One region of the Streptomyces sp. MB09-02B genome, then DNA from elsewhere that is predicted to be linked to it. Evidence: riboswitches for the same ligand, from Rfam matches in the RefSeq annotation. Region 1 holds a riboswitch; the other holds the start of a gene.

Region 1 (7,073 bases):
CCCTCGCCGCGGGGGAGACCGCGCTGCTCGAAACCGGCGTCGAGGAACTTTTGCGCTACGACGGCCCCGTCGAACTCGCCACCTGGCGCTTCGCGACCGAGCCCCTCACCCTCGGCGGGCAGGACATCGCCGCCGGCGACCCCGTCCTCGTCGTCCTCGCGGCGGCCGACCGCGACCCGGCCCGCTTCGCGGACCCCGACACCCTCGACCTCTCCCGCCGTGACAACCAACACCTCGGCTACGGCCACGGCATCCACTACTGTCTCGGCGCCCCCCTCGCCCGCCTCGAAGGCCAGACCGCGCTGGCGACGCTCCTCACCCGTCTCCCCGACCTTCGACTCGCGGTGGAATCAACGGATTTGAGATGGCGGGGAGGGCTCATCATGCGGGGATTGCGCACGCTTCCGGTGGAATTCACCCCGCGTGGGCGATCCGAAGGCGGCTCGTGAACGGTACGTAGTAGTACCCGGGCAGCCCGTAGCACTACCGCATTCCGCGTAGGAAAGTGACACTCCCTCAAGTCCGTGATCTTCACGTGATCCGCGCTGCATTAACTTGTGACAACTGATCGACTGCCGCTACGTTCACACGTCAGTGCGAAGGGGTCACCCCACACCCTTCGCACGGGTCACTGCTGTCGTGTGAAAGGCAACCGCATGCTCTCCGGGAACGGTCGTCACCGTCGCCCCCGTCAGGCACCCGCCCTCCTCGTCGCGGCCGGAGTGACCGGCTCGGCCATCGCGATCCCCCTGCTCGGCGCCACCGGCGCGAGCGCGGCCGACGGAACCACCTGGGACCAGGTGGCGGAGTGCGAGAGCGGTGGCTTCTGGAGCGCGGACACCGGGAACGGACGCTACGGCGGCCTCCAGCTCACCCAGGCGAACTGGGAGAAGTACGGAGGCCTCGACTACGCGACGAGCGCCGACCAGGCCAGCCGTTCGCAGCAGATAGCCGTCGCCGAGAAGGTGCTCGCCGACCAGGGCGTCGGCGTATGGGCCACCTGCGGCCTGCTCCACAACCTTGGCGGCGACTCCGGTTCGGCCGACGTGAACACGGGCATCGCGGATGACTCGACGAAGTCGGGCAATTCATCTGATTCTTCCGATGCTTCGAGTTCGTCAGATTCGTCTGATTCATCCACTTCGGCCGATAAGGCTGATAAGACCGGTGATGTCGGTGATGCCGACGAGACCGACTCGGCCAAGTCCGTCGACTCGGTCGACTCCGGCGCGTCGGGTGACTCGACCTCCGATGCCGCAGAAGGGTCCAATAAGGCCAAGGCCGGCACGGGTGCCGGCTCCGACTCGGACGGCTCCGCGGACCCCGAGGGCGCAAAATCGGACAAGTCGCCACAGAGTGATGACTCTTCGGTCGACGAGAGCGAGAGCGGCACGGGTCGCCATCGCGGCGCCAGTGCCGACGAGGGCGCCGCAGCCGAGGCGGAGGGCGGCACGGACGCGGCCGAGGGCTCCCGCGCCGCCGACTCCACCCCCTCCGGCCGTCACGCCTCCCGTGGCGGCGACGCGGCCCGGGAGGCCGTGGACGGCGCGTACACCGTCCGCGCGGGCGACAGCCTGACGCGGATCGCCAACTCGCTGGACCTGACCGGCGGGTGGCGCGAGCTGTACGCCGAGAACGAGAGCACGGTCGGAACTGACCCGGACCTTATCCTTCCCGGTCAGACCCTCGAAGTCGGTGCCGAAACGGGCGAAAAGTAGCGAGAGTTCGGGTCACTGTTCGCCCCTGAATGCCCGTTTTGATCTCCGTGGGAGATGAATCACAGACCCCCTGATCGTCTTTGAAATTCGGGCAATCACGTGTTTACGGTCGTGACCGCTCGCCACAGCGGGCCCCTGCGGTCGGTACGCCGAATCCTGCCAACGGCCGCAAGGAACAGTCGTCGCGTCAAGCGCCGTAGGCAGGAGCGGGGGACCCAAGGTAAGTGCCGGGTCCGGTGGTTGCGGCCCTTCGGGGGCGCACGTCCGGAACCGGCTCGGGGTGAAGCCGCGCGACGTGAGCCGAGAGGCGAGCGGGCGCGGCCGGGCAACTCAACCGGCCCGAACCCGACAGCTCACCTCGCAGGCGTCGGTGAGGGGATCTCTCCATGCTGTTTTCCAGCAAGGGCAAGCACCGTCGTCCGTCCAAGGCCGCTCGCGCCATCGCCGTCGCCGGTGTCACCGGCGCCGCGGCGGTCGCCGCCCCGCTGATGGCCGCCGGCAGCGCCTCCGCCGCCACCGCCTCCGAGTGGGACACCGTCGCCCAGTGCGAGTCCGGCGGCAACTGGTCCATCAACACCGGCAACGGCTACTACGGCGGCCTGCAGTTCTCGGCCTCCACCTGGGCCGGCTACGGCGGCACGAAGTACGCCTCCACCGCCGACCAGGCCACCAAGGCGCAGCAGATCGAGATCGCCGAGAAGGTCCTCGCGGGCCAGGGCAAGGGTGCCTGGCCGGTCTGCGGCAAGGGCCTGTCCGGTGCCGCGTACGACGGCGCCGCCGCCTCCTCCGGCTCCTCGAACTCCGGCTCCGCGCAGCAGAACACCCAGGAGAGCACCAAGAAGAGCACCGAGGACACCCGCGCCTCCCGCTCCTCCGAGCGTGCCACCGTCGAGACCCCGACCGGCAAGAAGGTCAAGAAGGGCGACGGCGAGTACAAGGTCGTCAGCGGCGACACCCTCAGCGCCATCGCCGAGAAGAAGAACGTCAAGGGTGGCTGGGAGAAGCTCTTCGAGCTGAACAAGGACATCATCGACGACGCCGACTTCATCTACCCGGGCCAGCAGCTCCACCTGAGCTGACCCCCGGCGCCGGCGACGGCCACCACGCGCCTGCCGCCCCACGGCCGCCCCCACGGCCGGGCAGGCGGGGCGGGTTCGGCTGGGCCGAGAAATTCGGGCCGCTTCCCAGCTGAACCACAGCCCGCTCACATCCGTGTCCTCCATAGTGAAGACCTCGTGAGGGCCGTCCCCCCGTCCCCACGGGCTCCCCGCTCCGGTGCGCATTCCCCCGTACGCACCGGGGCGGGGTTTTTCATGCCCGCCTCTTCCTTCTCTTCCTTCTGTTCACTTTCTGGCCCGCCCCCCTTTGTTCCGCGCTGGAACAATGGGTACGGTCTCTCTGTCCACGGGACGGTCGGTCGGCTGCCGACGAGCCCGGGGCGGTTAGGCTCTAGTCGCAAGGCCCGCGGGCCCCGCACTTCCGCGTCACATCCCATGAAGGAGATGCTCGTGCCGTCCATCGACGTCGTCGTAGCCCGGGAAATCCTCGACTCACGAGGCAACCCCACCGTCGAGGTCGAGGTCGGCCTCGACGACGGCAGCACGGGTCGTGCCGCCGTTCCGTCCGGCGCCTCCACCGGTGCCTTCGAAGCCATCGAGCTGCGTGACGGCGACCCCAACCGCTACCTCGGCAAGGGCGTCGAGAAGGCCGTCCTCGCCGTGATCGAGCAGATCGGCCCGGAGCTCGTCGGCTACGACGCCACCGAGCAGCGCCTCATCGACCAGGCGATGTTCGACCTGGACGCCACCGACAACAAGGGCTCCCTCGGCGCCAACGCCATCCTCGGCGTCTCCCTCGCCGTCGCCCACGCCGCCTCCGAGGCCAGCGACCTCCCGCTCTTCCGCTACCTGGGCGGCCCGAACGCGCACCTGCTGCCCGTTCCGATGATGAACATCCTGAACGGCGGCTCGCACGCCGACTCCAACGTGGACATCCAGGAGTTCATGATCGCCCCCATCGGCGCGGAGTCCTTCTCCGAGGCCCTGCGCTGGGGCGCCGAGGTCTACCACACCCTCAAGAAGGTGCTGAAGACCAAGGGCCTGTCCACCGGCCTCGGCGACGAGGGCGGCTTCGCCCCGAACCTGGAGTCCAACCGCGCCGCCCTGGACCTCATCCTGGAGGCCATCAAGGAGGCCGGTTACACCCCCGGCGAGCAGATCGCCCTCGCCCTCGACGTCGCCGCCTCCGAGTTCTACAAGGACGGCGTCTACACCTTCGAGGGCAAGGAGCGCTCCGCCGCCGAGATGACGGAGTACTACGCCGACCTCGTCGCGTCGTACCCGCTCGTCTCCATCGAGGACCCGCTGTTCGAGGACGACTGGGCGGGCTGGAACACCATCACCGAGAAGCTGGGCGACAAGGTCCAGATCGTCGGCGACGACCTCTTCGTCACCAACCCCGAGCGTCTCGCCCGCGGCATCGAGGAGGGCTCCGCCAACGCCCTGCTGGTCAAGGTCAACCAGATCGGTTCGCTGACCGAGACCCTGGACGCCGTCGAGCTGGCCCAGCGCAACGGCTTCAAGTGCATGATGTCCCACCGCTCCGGCGAGACCGAGGACGTCACCATCGCCGACCTCGCCGTCGCCGTGAACTGCGGTCAGATCAAGACCGGCGCCCCGGCCCGCTCGGACCGCGTCGCCAAGTACAACCAGCTGCTGCGCATCGAGGAGATCCTCGACGACGCCGCGGTCTACGCCGGCCGCTCGGCCTTCCCCCGCTTCAAGGGCTGACCCGTACAGGGTTAAGGCTTAGCCAGTCGTACGTCCCCGTACCGGTCCCGTACCGTGTGCGGGGACGTACGCGCGTGCGCGCGGGAGACAGGCAGAAGCGGAAGGGGAAGCGGGACATGGCCGTGAAGGACCGGGACCGGGACCGTTTCTCCACCGCGACGCGGCTGAAGGTGCTCGGAGAGCAGACGGCCGCCCGGGTCTACCGCTCCCAGACCAAGCGCCAGGCCCGCCGCTCCCGGCTGACCGGCCGGGCCGCGCTGCTCGCCCTCGTCCTCTGCTCGATGATCGTGGCGCTCGCCTATCCCATAAGGCAGTACGTCTCCCAGCGCGCCGAGATCGCCGACATGCAGCGGGAGCGCGAGGAGGCGCGCGAGCGCGTCGAGGAGCTGCGCGACCTCAAGGCGCGCTGGCAGGACGACGCGTACGCCGAGCAGCGCATCCGGGAGCGGCTGCACTATGTGATGCCGGGCGAGACCGGCTACACGATGGTCGACCCGGACGCGGCGAAGCAGTCCCGTACGACCCAGGGGGCGGCCGACCGTCCCTGGTACACCAATGTCTGGGACGGGGTCGACAAGGCCGACGCCGCCGACAGCTGAACGGCCACCTTCGTGACCGTCAACCGATGAGCCACACCGAGGACTTGAGTAGCAGGTTATGCAGACCCCTCCGCCGCCCACCCCGCGCACCGAGCCGACCGACGCCGACGTCGAGGCCTTCCAGCAGCAGCTCGGGCGCCCGCCGCGCGGGCTGCGCGCCATCGCGCACCGCTGCCCCTGCGGACAGCCCGATGTCGTCGAGACGGCGCCGCGCCTGCCGGACGGGACGCCTTTCCCCACGACGTACTACCTGACGTGCCCGCGCGCGGCCTCCGCGATCGGCACGCTGGAGGCGAACGGCGTGATGAAGGAGATGACGGAGCGGCTGGCGACCGACCCCGAACTGGCCGCCGCCTACCGGGCCGCGCACGAGGACTACATCGCCCGCCGTGACGAGATCGAGGTCCTGGAGGGCTTCCCCAGCGCGGGCGGCATGCCGGACCGGGTGAAGTGCCTGCACGTCCTCGTCGGCCACTCGCTGGCCGCCGGTCCCGGCGTCAACCCGCTGGGCGACGAGGCGATCGCGATGCTGCCGGAGTGGTGGGCCAAGGGGCCGTGCGTCACGCTTCCCGAGGGGGACGACCAGTGACCCGGGTCGCCGCCGTCGACTGCGGCACGAACTCCATCCGGCTCCTCGTCGCCGACTGCGACCCGGCCACCGGTGAACTCGTCGAGCTGGACCGGCGGATGATCATCGTGCGGCTGGGCCAGGGCGTCGACCGCACGGGCCGGCTGGCCCCCGAGGCGCTGGAGCGGACCTTCGCGGCCTGCCGCGAGTACGCGGCCGTCATCAAGGAACTGGGCGCCGAGCGGATCCGTTTCGTCGCCACCTCCGCCTCCCGGGACGCCGAGAACCGGGACGAGTTCGTGCGCGGGGTGTTCGACATCCTCGGCGTCGAGCCCGAGGTGATCTCCGGCGACCGCGAGGCCGAGTTCTCCTTCACCGGTGCCACCAAGGAGCTGACCGGCCGCACCGACCTCATCAGGCCGTACCTGGTCGTGGACATCGGCGGCGGCTCCACCGAGTTCGTCGTCGGCGACGACCAGGTGCGCGGCGCCCGCTCCGTGGACATCGGCTGTGTACGGCTGACCGAGCGGCACCTCGTCCGGGACGGGGTGGTCGTCGACCCGCCCGGGCCGGAGCAGATCGCCGCGATCCGCGCCGACATCGAGGCCGCCCTCGACCTCGCCGAGCGCGACGTGCCGCTGCGCGAGGCGCACACCCTGGTCGGGCTGGCCGGTTCGGTCACCACCCTGTCCGCGATCGCCCAGGACCTGCCCGCGTACGACTCGGCGGCCATCCACCACTCCCGGATCCCGTACGACCGGGTCCGGGAGATCACCGAGTGGCTGCTGCGGTCCACGCACGCCGAGCGGGAGGCCGTTCCCTCCATGCATCCCGGCCGGGTGGACGTGATCGCGGCGGGCGCCCTCGTCCTGCTGTCGATCATGGAGCGGATCGGGGCGACGGAGGTCGTGGTGAGCGAACACGACATTCTGGACGGCATCGCCTGGTCAGTGGCGTAGGTCGCGGGTGGCCGCCGGGTTCCTCCCGGCGGCCCGCAGGCGCTTGTGAGCGGGTGTTTACTACTCGCCGGTAGCCTCGCCTGAGCTGTTCGGATAACGTATGAGCGCGTCCGAGGGGTGCTCCGGCACCTCTCGTCGACCCGGCGCCGAGAAACTTCGTGAAGTTCTTCACAAGAGAATCGCCCCTGTTGAGCGATGTTTTGAGGCTCCGCAGAGCGTTCCGGAGGCCCAGGGGGTCAACAGGGCGTCCCCGAAGGGGTTTCGCGGGGGTCTCGTCCGTGTGAAACCGAAGGGTGGTCCAGGGCCCCCGAGAGGCCGGAACGGCAGTTCACGCGGCCTTGACAACGGTCAAACCCCCCGGCTGGTCCCCTGGTGGGCCGAGGGGTCGGTCAAAGGGGTCGCGCAGTGTAGCAGAGGGCGCGGGGAAGCTTGTGAAGGGG
Region 2 (7,073 bases), on a different contig from region 1:
GAGTTCCGCTGCCCGGATCCGGCGGCGTCCGCCCTGCGCCTCACCGCCCTCCTGGACGGCCTGGCGGTACAGATGACGGCCTACGACGGAGCCGTCTCCCGCACCCGGGCACAGGAGTGGGCCGACCGGGCTCTCGCCCACGAACTGGGCCTGGACCCCGCGTCATTGACGACGGCAACTCGCTGAAAACGGCGAACACCCGCGCCCCGAAAGGGGCGCGGGGAACTGCGCGAGCAACCACGACATACGGAACGCCGCCCACGAAGCGGCCTTCCCACGGCGAGAAGGCGCCCTTTCTCGAACCTCAGGCCACGGTCTCGAACCGCAGGCCACGGTCTCGACCCTCAGGCCACGGTCTCGATCCGCAGCCTGATGTCGTCCGGCGACAGATGGCCCTTCGCCGACACGTGGTCCCCGGAGGACTCCCCCCGCAGCCGTCGGCCGATCCACGGCACCAGGTACTCCCGCGCCCACTGGATGTTGTCCCGCCGCATCTCCAGCGTCCCGCGCGGCGGCAACGGCGGCCAGGGCTGATCGGGATCCGCAGGGACCTCGACCCCCAGCACCTGCCCGGCCCGCAGGGCGACCCGTGTGTGCCCCTCCGGGGAGAGATGCAGCCGGTCCAGGTCCCAGGCACGCCGGTCCTGCACCGTCTTCAGCGACCACAGGTCCAGCACGGGGCACCCGTAACGGTCGGCGATGGCCCGCACATGCAGGTTGTACGTCGCGATCTTGCCCCTCAGATGCTTCAGCACCGGCACGTCACGGGTGTCGAACCCGGTCGTCACCATGACCGTGCCGACGGCCGAGGTGAGTCTCACCACCGCCCGCTCGAACCGCTCCGCGACCTCGTCGGGGTCGGTGCCCGGCCTGATGATGTCGTTGCCGCCCGCGCAGAAGGAGATCAGATCGGGGGCGAGCTCCAGCGCCCTCGGCACCTGGTCCTCCACGATCTGGTCGAGGAGCTTCCCCCGCACGGCCAGGTTGGTGTAGTCGAAGTCGCCCTCGGGCAACCGGTCCGCGAGGAGCACCGCGAACCGGTCGGCCCAGCCGACGAACCGCCCGTCGGGCCCCGGGTCGCCGACGCCCTCGGTGAAGCTGTCCCCCAGCGCCACGTACGACCCGATCATTGCTCTGCTGCCATTCGAATCGTCTGTCACATCGGGCCATGATTCACCTTCGCGTGTGACCTACGCGACCGTAATAAGGGCTTGACGGACGGTGAGATAGACCACGTGTCAAGTGTTGGTCAATCCGGAATAGCCAGGCCCCGTCAGTGGAGCCTCCACACCCGGAAGTCCTCGATGCGGAAGTGGCTCCAGGTGGTCCGGAAGGCGAAGTGCCCCCGCGTGTACGGCTCGGGATCACGGTGGTCGAACACGAGCCGGTCGTTGTTCCACCACTGGACCTTCGACCCGTCCGAGACGATCCGCACGCGATGCGGCTCGTTCGCGACGAGCAGCGGCTCGGTGTAGTCGTAGAGCAACGGCCGCACCCCCGCCTCACCCACGTAGCGCCGCATGCGCGTCGTCGTGTTGGTGTTGGCCCCGTACCCGACGTAGTACGTCTTCAGATGGTCGTACTCGGCGAGCGCGCCCCCTCGCGGGGTGGCGAAGAGGTCATCGGGCGAGCGCACGTCGACGGCGTTCCAGAAGTTGTTCAGATCGGACACCCGGTCGTTGACCCCGCCCGCCGATACCGGTGTGGCCGTGTACGCGATGACGTACGGCCCTGCCAGCTCGCGCCTGAACCAGAGCGTGGCCCCGGCCGGTACGTCGACCTCCAGCACACCGCGCGAGGCCGTGACCGTCCCGCCCCGCTCCAACTCCGCGGCCCACTGCCCGAGTCCGTGCCGAAAGTCGTCGGCGGCGATCAGCCGGCCGCGCCGCCGGGGCGTACGGGCGGACGCGGTTCCCGCCGGGGCGACGGCCGCGAGGGCGGCACCGGCGGCGAGCGCTCCGAACGCTCTACGGGTGGTCATACGACGCTCCTTGTTCTCGGTGACGTGCGGCACGCGCCGGCGCTCCTTGTGCAGAAGGGGCGGTAGGCGCAGTAGGGGCAGTAGGGCCGTAGGGGTCCATGGTGCAGAAAGCGCTTGCAGGGATCACTGTGGCCTCGCGCCCGCACGTCTGTCGAGACGTCGATCAGCCATGCCACACGACCGCAACGCGGTGATCACGAAGTCACCACGGCCCGCCCCCACCCACACCCGCCCAATCCCCGGTGCCGGTCCTGGCCCTGTCCTGGTCCTGGTCCTGGCCCTGGTCCGCCCGCCTGCTTTCCGGAAAACGTCGAAGGCCGGACCCCCGGTCATGGTGGGGTCCGGCCTTCGACGGGTGCGGCGGCGTGGATCAGATGCCGACGCCCTTCGAGCGGAGGTACGCCAGCGGGTCGATGTCCGCGCCGTAGTTGGGGCTGGTGCGGATCTCGAAGTGGAGGTGCGGTCCGGTGACGTTGCCGGTCGCGCCCGAGAGGCCTATCTGCTGGCCGCCGCTCACGGACTGACCGGCGGAGACGGAGATCGAGGACAGGTGCGCGTACTGGGCGTAGTAGCCGTCGGCGAGCTTGACGACGACCTGGTTGCCGTACGCGCCGCCCCAGCCGGCCGAGACGACGGTGCCCGCGCCCACGGCCTTGAGGCTGGTCCCGGTCGGGGCCACGAAGTCGACGCCCGTGTGGTAACCGCTGGACCACATGCTGCCGGCGGTCTTGTACGCGGTACCGACGGTCCCGCTCAGGATGGGCCGGCTGAAGCCGGAGGCGTTGGACGACGAGGACTGGCCGCTCGCCGTGGAGGTAGACGCCTGGGTGTCCTTCGACTCCTGCTTCGCGGAACCGGAGGGCTTCGAGGGCTGGGACGGCGTGGAAGACTCGGCGGGCTTCGAGGACTGCGACAGCTGCGGCTTGGACGAGGAGCGCGACGTCTCGCTCGACGCGGCCCTCTCACCGATGGACAGCTTCAGCCCCGGGTGGATGAGCGAGGGGTCGGAGCCGATCGCCGCACGGTTGTCCGAGTACAGCCGCTTCCAGCCACCCTCGACGTCCTGCTCGTCCGCGATCTTCGCGAGGTAGTCGCCGACCTTGACCGAGTAGGTCTTGGGAGCCGCCTTCTTGCCGGCGGTCTTCTCCGCCTGAGCGGCCTTCTCGGCCTGCTCGATCCGGGCGCCCGCCTCGGCCGCCGCCTTCTCGGCGGCGATCGTGGTCGCCTTCTCGGAGACACCGGAAACGGTGGCGCTCGGGGTCGCGGCGTGGGCGCCGGCGGCTCCGATCAGCGGCAGCGCGAGCGCCGCGCCACCGGTCCCGGCGGCGGCTATCGAGCGGGTGAAGCGCTGGGACTTCGGACGGCGGTGCTTACCCTTCGCGGGCATGGCGAATTCCTCTCCGGCGCCTGCGAGGTGAGCTGTCGGGTGCGGACTGGAGATGTCCGGCCGTGCTGGTGCACGGCTTTACCCCTAGCCGTTCCGGAGACCGGAACAGGCGGTGGTTCCTGTGGGTCCCCCGCTCCTGCCGTGGATCGGGTCGGTACGCGGCTCCGGTCGGCGGCAGGATTGGGCGTCCGTCCGGATTGACGCCGAACGTAAGCGACTTGTGCCCACAGAGACAACCATTGGGACTTCCTGTGCGTCTTGCACCCTGATCCTTACCTCAATTCACCATCACGCTCCGTAAAAGACTGGTCTAGCGCGTATTCCAACCTCCCTGGAAATCAGCGCGAATTACGTGGACATGACGGCAACGGAACGTCACGAATATGACGCTGCTCACGCCCCTACGGCCCAGTAGGCTTTATTCCAGGGCTTGTTGGAATTATTGCTTCATTTCGGACAGATCACTCAAGTGCGTCGCAGACGGATAATTGCCGCATCGAAGTCGCCACGTAGCCGCGTCGGCAATCCGTGATGCGCCAGCACGGCACCTCGGTACGTTTCGCCCGTTTCGCGGCACTCATACGACTCCGTCGGATCCAGCCCGCGCAGCCGGAGCGGGGCGAGCGGCTCTCCGTAGTGCTGGGCCTGGAGCCAGGCGAGGACGACGACCTCGTCACCGTGGACGTACTGCACGGCGCTCAGCCCTCCCGTCGGCGGCCGCAGCCGGTACAGGTCGCCGCGCTGCACGACCGGCCGGATCTCCTTGTACAGCTCCACCCACTCCCGGGCCTCGGCAAGCTCCTCCTCGCTCCACTCGGTGAGGTCGCCGCCCACGCCGAGCACGCCGGCCATGGCACTGACGAACCGGAACCGCAGCGAGCTGACCCGCCCGTTGAGCTGGTTGTTCGGGCTGTCGGTGACCCACGCCGCCATGCTCCGGGCCGGATGGATCTGACTGAAGCCGTGTTGGATGGCGAGCCGGTCGAGCGGGTCGGTGTTGTCGGAGGTCCACACCTGGTCCGTCCGCGCCATGACCCCGAGGTCCACTCGGCCGCCACCACCCGAGCACGACTCGAACGCGACCCCGGGGTGCGCGGCCCGCAGCCGGTCCAGCAGGGCGTAGAAGGCGTGCACGTGCTCGACCCACAGCTTCTGCGGATAGGGCTCACCGGGCCAGCCGGCGTCGGTGAAGCAGCGGTTGAAGTCCCACTTCACATAATCGATCGGGGCGCTGGACAGGAGGGTGTCGAGCCGCTGCCAGAGGTATTCCTGGACATCCTCGCGCGCGAGATTGAGCACGAGCTGATTGCGCAGTTCCGTCCGCTTCCGCCCCGTTTGAAACTGTGCCCATTCGGGGTGCGCCCGGTACAGCTCACTGTCCGGATTGACCATTTCCGGCTCGACCCAGATGCCGAACTGCATCCCCAGGGCGTGCACATAGTCGGCGAGCGGCCCGAGCCCCTTCGGGAAACGGTCCGGGTTGGGCGTCCAGTCGCCGAGGCCGGCCCGGTCGCTGGTCCGCGCCCCGAACCAGCCGTCGTCCACCACGAACAGCTCGACCCCGATGGCCGCCGCCCGCCGCGCGAGGGCCCCCTGCTGCTCCTCGGAGATGTCGAACTCGGTGGCCTCCCAGGAGTTGAAGAGCACCGGCCGGTCCTGGTCCGCGTCCGGGATGACGTACGCCCTCTGGTACGCGTGCCAGGCGCGGCTCGCCCCGCCGAGGCCACCATCGCTCCACAGGCCGGCGAAGACAGGCGTGGTGAACGTCCCACCCGTCTCCAGCCTCAGCAGTCCGGACTCGTCGTAGCCGGCGCCCCCGGTGATCTGTACGCGCGCGTCCGGGAGTTGGGCCACCGCGATCCGCCAGGAACCCGACCAGCCCAGGGCGCAGCCGTAGACCTCGCCGCGCTCCTCGGTGGCGTCCGTGTCGAGGGCGACCCAGGGCAGGTGCTGGTGCCCGGTGTGTCCGCGACGGCTGCCGATGACCTTCTCGCCGTAGGTGAGGTCGGCGCGCACGAGCCGGGACTCGGCCGCCCACCGCCCGTGCAGCTGAGAGAGGCGCCAGGTCTCCTCCTCGCGCCGCGGCAGCGTCCAGGTCGCCGAGTCGGCGCGCAGCAGCTCCACCGCAGGTCCCTCGTTGAGGAGGGTCACCCAGCGCTCGACCACGTCGTCGCGCATCCGGTAGTGCAGGGTGATCCCCAGTCCGCCGTCGGCGAACCGCAGCCGCAGCTCGTCGCCGTCGGCCTCGTACGCCCGGAAGGTCCACTCGGTGCCGCGCCGCTCGTCCGTGCGCACGGAGAGCGCGGGGCGGGTGAAGCGGGGCCCGCCCTCGACGGGGTACTCCTCGTGTCCGTCGACCGGGGCCTCGAACGGCCAGTACGGCAGCCGCTGCCGTGCGGCCAGCTCCTCGGCGTCGGCGAGGGCGATCCGGGGACCCCAGTGCAGGTGCAGCAGCTCGTCGTTCTCGGTGAGCCGCAGGGCATAGCTGCTCCTGGGCCCGGTGAGAAGCCAGGTCCGGCCGTCCGCTCCGATTTCCAACATCAAGCCCCCACAGATTCGAACAGGTGCGATCGGGCTGCAACATCATGGCAGGTCGCCGCGGGCGCCCGACGGCGCCTGTGGACAACCGCCGATCCGTCGGCGGAGCAGCCTGTGGACAACCCGTCCGGGCTCCCGCACCCGGCTGTGGACAACTCATTGGCGTACGCACCCATGTCGTATCGTCGAGAGCGCGCCTCGATGTCGAGTGCGCGCCCGTCGGCGCTCGACGCGGACGGCCGTATGGGAGGGAGCCCCAGTGACGCAGCAGATCCCGTCGACCGAACCCGAGCTGACCGGCGTGCGCAATTTCCGCGATGTGGGCGGTCTGCCGACCGTGGACGGCCGTCGGGTGCGTCACGGGGTGCTGTTCCGCAGCGGCCACCTGGCGCACGCGAGCGAGGAGGACGCCGCGTTCCTGGCCTCCCTGGGCCTGCACACGGTCTTCGACTTCCGTAACGCGGCCGACCAGAAGCTGGAGGGCCCGGACGTCGAGCTGCCCGGCGTCCTCAATGTGAACCTGCCGCTGAGCGACCCGGCGGACGGTGCCGAGTTCTGGAAGTTGGTCCGCGACGGCGATCTGGACCAGCTGCGGGAGCTGCTGGACGACGGCAAGGCGGCGGGCCGGATGATCGCCTCCTACCGGCGGATCATCAAGGACCGCACGGCCGAGCACTCCCGGGTACTGCACGCACTGGCCGAGGACAGCGTGCCCGCGCTGATGCACTGCGCTGCGGGCAAGGACCGCGCGGGCCTCTCCGTCGCCATCACGCTGCTCGCCCTGGGTGTGGAGCGCGAGGCCATAGTCGCGGACTACCTGGAGTCGAACGCCAAGCACCGCCGCTACAAGGTGCACCGCAGCAGCAGCGCGGCGAGCGCGTACACCCCGGAGGTCATGGAACTGCTGAGTCCGCTCTTCGACGCCCGCGCCGAGTATCTCCAGGCGGCCTTCGACACCGTCGAGGAGACCTGGGGGGACGTGGACACCTACCTGGAGCAGGGCCTGAAGCTCACCCCGGCCACCCGGGAGCGCCTGCGCGAGCGCCTGCTGGACTAGGGCCCTTCTGATGTATCTCCGCGGCGTCACGACGCCCGGCCCGGCCGGGGCGTCACTGGTTGGCGCCCACCTCGAACAGCAGATAGATGAACGCCGCGAAGACATGGCCG

Evidence for each region. A riboswitch is a leader RNA that binds a small molecule or an ion and turns the genes downstream of it on or off. The one in region 1 is predicted to bind cyclic di-AMP.
Region 2: it holds a riboswitch for cyclic di-AMP, as region 1 does, so the genes downstream of both, P1P70_RS05620 (M23 family metallopeptidase) here and P1P70_RS26935 (transglycosylase family protein) in region 1, are expected to answer to the same signal.

Annotation. Positions count from the first base shown of each region.
Region 1 covers NZ_JARGEE010000220.1:7,353-14,425, reverse strand. Annotated here, with positions in the region: partial or broken gene P1P70_RS26945 (cytochrome P450 family protein) at 1-449, shown strand, start outside; gene P1P70_RS26940 (transglycosylase family protein) at 657-1,718, shown strand; cyclic di-AMP (ydaO/yuaA leader) riboswitch at 1,901-2,100, shown strand; gene P1P70_RS26935 (transglycosylase family protein) at 2,105-2,797, shown strand; gene eno (phosphopyruvate hydratase) at 3,227-4,507, shown strand; gene P1P70_RS26925 (septum formation initiator family protein) at 4,624-5,106, shown strand; gene P1P70_RS26920 (DUF501 domain-containing protein) at 5,165-5,695, shown strand; gene P1P70_RS26915 (Ppx/GppA phosphatase family protein) at 5,692-6,633, shown strand.
Region 2 covers NZ_JARGEE010000021.1:31,798-38,870, reverse strand. Annotated here, with positions in the region: gene P1P70_RS05635 (TetR/AcrR family transcriptional regulator) at 1-186, shown strand, start outside; gene P1P70_RS05630 (SGNH/GDSL hydrolase family protein) at 345-1,130, opposite strand; gene P1P70_RS05625 (DUF6250 domain-containing protein) at 1,274-1,981, opposite strand; gene P1P70_RS05620 (M23 family metallopeptidase) at 2,352-3,368, opposite strand; cyclic di-AMP (ydaO/yuaA leader) riboswitch at 3,373-3,531, opposite strand; gene P1P70_RS05615 (alpha-galactosidase) at 3,834-5,909, opposite strand; gene P1P70_RS05610 (tyrosine-protein phosphatase) at 6,166-6,963, shown strand; gene P1P70_RS05605 (DUF6126 family protein) at 7,016-7,073, opposite strand, start outside.